DNA from 2 places in the Mycolicibacterium holsaticum DSM 44478 genome. Region 2 is predicted to be linked to the other one. Evidence: predicted binding sites of a transcription regulator. Region 2 holds the regulator's gene; the other holds the start of a gene.
The links. The regulator LexA, encoded in region 2, represses DNA repair genes until DNA is damaged. The targets are predictions, from matches to a motif close to CGAACANNTGTTCG.
Positions count from the first base shown of each region.

Region 1 (2,470 bases), 2.1 Mb from region 2:
CGTTGGCCGGTGTCGAGATGCGGTGGCGGGATCCACTCGGTGCGGCCGTCTGCACGCTTGCGGGTGGTCCAGTTGCCGGTTTCGACGAGTCGGTTGTCGGGGCCACAAGCGAAGGTGAGTTTGTCGACGTCGGTGTGCCCGTCATCGGCGGCCCAGCCGTCCACATGGTGAACCTGGCACCAGTATCCGGGCACGGTGCATCCCGGACGCGAACACCCGCGGTCCTTGGCGTGCAGCACAATTCGCTGGCCCGGCGATGCAAATCGCTTGGTGCGGCCCAGGTATAGCGCCTCTTGGGTGTGCTTGTCGAACACCACCAGATAGTGATACGCGTGGCTGGCCAGCCGGATCAGATCGCTCATCGGCAGCAGCGAGCCGCCCGCGGTGACGGCGTGGCCGGCCCCGGACTCGAGCTCTTGCAGCGTGGTGGACACGATAATGGTGGCCGGTAAACCGTTGTGCTGCCCCAGCTGACCCGACGCCAGCATCGCGCGGCCCAGCGCTTTGAGCGCATCGTGGCGGCGTTGGCCGGCCGAACGCAGATCGGCAGCCTTCGCGTCGGCATCGGGCTCACCCTCAACGCACGGCGTCTCATCGTCGGGATTGCACATGCCGGGCGCGGCGTACTTGGCGAAGCCCGCCTCGAGAATCGCGCGTGCCTCCGGGTCCAGATAGCCGCTGACCCTGCTCATCCCATCCCGATCCTGCTCGTGGATGTTGAACTCGCGCTTACGGGCCCGTTCGTCGTCGGTGGGCGGGTCACCGTCCTGGTTTGCCAGATAGGCCAACTTCTCGGCGGATTTGCGTAGCTGCTCCGGCCCGAGCCCGCTTGCCAGGTCGGCGAGATGCGCCTCCATCTCGTCGCACAGGTCGGCGGGGATGTACGACGGCAGCTTGTCGAAGAACTTGGTGATGACACGCACGTGCTCGTCGCCGACCTCGCCACGCTGCTGTGCGGCCGCGACGTTGGGTAGCTTCGGATCCAGCGGCTCCCCGGTCAAGGCGTGTCGCGGGCCGAGCCGGCCGGCATCCTTGATGCGCTGGTTCGCAGCCTTCTTCGAGATCCGCAGCGTGGTGGACAGTACGTCGGCCAACGACGTGCCACCCAACGCGCGCGGGTCGGCTTCAGCCGCCAGCGCATTGAGCAACCGATGCCCGACAGCCGGCGCGCGGCGCATGTTGCGTTCCAGCCGGACCGTCAGCGCTAACTTCTCGGCGTCCGTCATCACGTCGAACTGCAGCCCGAGCACCGAATCGAAGGCGGAGTCGAGCGCAGCGAAAGCCGCCACGATGGTCTCCCGATCCGACGTCGCACCCGAACTCATATTTCGAACACTAGTTCGATACACCGACAAAACTCGTCGGGTTGAGACGGAAGAAAGCAAAGTGACACAAGTGATTTCGGCTCGGTCGAGACCACGGGCCCGGTCATCGAAGCCTGCGGTATGTGCAACGTCACATCAACCGTTCGCCGCAGGTCAGGCTTCATATTCGACGCCGCCGTAAGCCGTTCTCAGCGTGCCTACAGCTAGTCGCCAGGGACGGTCCAGCCAGCGGGTATTGGACGGAAGTGTGCGGGGTTGACCTCACCAGCGAAGCCACCGCCACCTGTCCTATGGAGGAAAACACGTGACAATCGCACCGAAGGTTCACCGTCGCTCATCGGCGACGCCATTGCACACCCTGCTGGATCACCATGAGCCCAAAGGGGTTTTCGAGCAGCGCGTCGACGTCGCCGAGTTCGCCGGCGGCATTCCCCAGGTACCGGCACAGGTGCCATCGGTGCGGATCGGCCGCAGGTGGGTCAGCATCCTTTGGCTCATCGCGCTCGGGATCGTTGGACTCGTCATCGTCGTCGCGATCGCGCAGCAACTGCGGACGTTCGGCTGGGTGCAGAGCTTCATCGCGCGCTACCCGGGGACCTCAGCGAGCTACGCCACGCCGGTCGATACCGGGTTCCCCGCGTGGCTGCGCTGGCAGCACTTCTTCAACATCGTCTTCATGATGTTCATCATCCGATCGGGCCTGCAGATACTGGCCGATCATCCACGGCTGTACCTGAACTCGGGCTGTCGCCCGGGGACGGAGTGGTTCCGGATGAGCCGTCCGGTGCCCGCCGACCGCACGGACAAGAACGACCCAACACGATTGTGGACGTCAAAGGACGACGCGGTGTCCCTGCCAAAGCAGCTGGGGATTCCGGGGCTTCGTCACTCGATCGGACTGGCCCGCTGGTGGCATTTCAGTTTCGACCTGCTGTGGCTGGTCAACGGGGTCATCTTTTACGTGCTGCTCTTCGCCACCGACCAGTGGCACCGGCTGGTGCCGCAGTCGTGGGCGGTGTTTCCCAACGCCGTGTCGACGGCCATTCAATATGCGTCGCTGAACTTTCCGGCCAACGAGGGCTGGGCCGAATACAACGGTCTGCAACTGCTGGCCTACTTCATCACGGTGTTCATCGCCGCGCCGC
Region 1 is NZ_CP080998.1:1,167,349-1,169,818, forward strand. Features, by position in the region: gene K3U96_RS05660 (HNH endonuclease signature motif containing protein) at 1-1,325, opposite strand, end outside; gene K3U96_RS05665 (molybdopterin-dependent oxidoreductase) at 1,630-2,470, shown strand, end outside.
Region 1: a site for LexA is predicted at 1,330-1,343, ahead of K3U96_RS05660 (HNH endonuclease signature motif containing protein). Genes of this name have one in related genera too.

Region 2 (2,470 bases):
ATACGCCACCTCGTCGAGTTCACGCAGCGGGCCCAGGATGGCAAGCCCCACCTCGTGGCTGGGCACCTCGGGCGAACCGGCCGCCCGCACGGTGTCCTCCACCTGCTGGGCGAGCAGGTTCAACGCGTCGTCGTCGACCTGCCGGCCCTGACAGGCGCGTCGCACACCGCCGATCACCTTCTCGCGGCTGAACGGCTCGGTGACACCGCTGCGTTTGACCACCGCGAGTACCGCCGTCTCGACGGTGGTGAACCGCCTGCCGCACTCCGGGCACGACCGGCGGCGCCGGATGGCCTGGCCTTCGTCGGTCTCACGGGAATCGACGACCCGGGAGTCGGGATGACGACAGAACGGACAGTGCATAACCGCTCCTTCGCCACGCCAACACACGATCACCTGGGACGACTTTGAGCGTACCTGCGTGGGACCCCGATGGCCCAGCACCGGGGCAATCCGGGCATACCTGGCCGAGATGTCGATGGACATCGCTGTGCGGCATGGCTTCTCACCGCCCACAACGCGTCAGCCGACCGGTGCGATGAGCGTTTGGCCCGCGTCCAGCACAGCGGAGTCCAGCTTGTTGAGCTCGCGAATCCGCTCGACCACGGCGCCGACCGGCGCATCCGGGGCCACCCGCTGGGCCACGTGGTTCAGCGTCTCACCGGTGTGCACTTGGACCACCGCGAGCCGCTCGGGCACCGCATCGGGGTTGCCGACCACGCCGCCGAACTGCGCGACCAACCCGAGCCACACCGTGATCGCCGCCGCTACCAGCGCGAGGACGACCGTGGTGGCCGGGGTGATCGGACGGCGCCGATGCGGCGCCCGCGACATCACGACGCCGGTCCCCCGGTACCTGATCGGCGCGCCGCCCGGGCGCCGCGCCGGCGGCCTGCGTCGGGCGACCGGCCGGACCCCCGGCCTGACCACAGGTGCCGCCGACATCTTCCGGGTCTCGATGATCGTCATCTTCCTGCCTTCCGTCCGCTTCGTTCGCTCTTGTGTTCGAAGATAGTCGATCACATGTTCGATTAATAGAACGTGTGATCGAACTGTTGCAAAACGATAGCGAGGACCACCGACATCTCTCGGTCAGCTCCGGCGCGACGACGAGGGCGCCCCATTCGCGACACGCCTCGAACACATGTTTGATTAATTGTCGGCGGCGCGTTACATTCGGCGCCATGGATTCCAGCAGCGATTCCCCGGGCGGAACGGAAAGCACCGGCGGGCGCCGCCGGCCTGACACTGGCCTGACCGAGCGTCAGCGCACCATCCTCGACGTCATCCGCGCCTCGGTCACCAGCCGCGGTTATCCCCCGAGTATCAGGGAGATCGGTGATGCGGTCGGCTTGACGTCGACGTCCTCGGTGGCGCACCAACTGCGCACGCTGGAACGCAAGGGCTACCTGCGCCGCGATCCCAACCGGCCCAGGGCCGTCGACGTGCGCGGCGCCGACGACCACGTGACCGCCCCCGTCACCGAGGTGGCGGGTTCGGACGCGCTACCGGAACCCACGTTCGTGCCGGTGCTGGGCCGGATCGCGGCAGGCGGACCGATCCTGGCCGAGGAGGCCGTCGAGGACGTGTTCCCGCTGCCGCGCGAGCTGGTCGGCGAAGGGTCGCTGTTTTTGCTCAAGGTCGTCGGCGAGTCGATGGTGGACGCGGCGATCTGCGACGGGGACTGGGTGGTGGTCCGTCAGCAAAACGTCGCCGACAACGGTGACATCGTCGCGGCGATGATCGACGGAGAGGCGACCGTCAAGACGTTCAAACGGACCGGCGGTCAGGTGTGGTTGATGCCGCACAACCCGGCGTTCGACCCGATCCCCGGCAACGAGGCGGCCGTGCTCGGCAAGGTCGTCACCGTGATCCGCAAGATCTAGTCGGCGCGCAGGAACCCGTTGGCGCGGGCGAATTCTTCGCTGCTGAACCAGATTTCGGCTTGCGCGTCGTCATAGTCTGCGCTGTCGGGAAGCCAGTATCGCCCCGTCTTGGTGTCGGCCTTGACCGGGTAGCCCTCCGGCGCCTCGTCGGAATCTGCAAGCGGTAGGCGAAACGCCGGTTGCGCTGGCTCGAGTTCGTCGGGCTCGATACGGGCGTGCCTGCCGGTGTCGGTCAACGGGTTGCGCTCGAGCTCGGTAGGCACCCGGGTCGGTGCGGTGTCGACGTCGTCGGGATCTTCCTCGTCAACCTCGTCGGTCACCGGCTGCTCGACATCGTGGTCGACATCGTGCTCGACATCGTGATCGACGTCGAGCTCTGCGTAGGGCACGGCGCCGACGTCTCCGGGCGGGGGTGCTTCCCACGGGCTGGACGGCTCGGCGGTCGAGGCCGCCCCGGCCGCCGGGGCCAACGAGCCCAAGCCCTCGCGCGCGTAACGGTCACCGAACAGCGTCGCGTCGTAGTCATCGCCGTATTCGGCGGGCTCCGCGGCGCCGTACTCGGCGGGCTCCGCGGCGCTCGCGGC
Region 2 is NZ_CP080998.1:3,232,722-3,235,191, forward strand. Features, by position in the region: gene nrdR (transcriptional regulator NrdR) at 1-363, opposite strand, end outside; gene K3U96_RS15635 (LysM peptidoglycan-binding domain-containing protein) at 523-969, opposite strand; gene lexA (transcriptional repressor LexA) at 1,185-1,886, shown strand; gene K3U96_RS15645 (LGFP repeat-containing protein) at 1,883-2,470, opposite strand, start outside.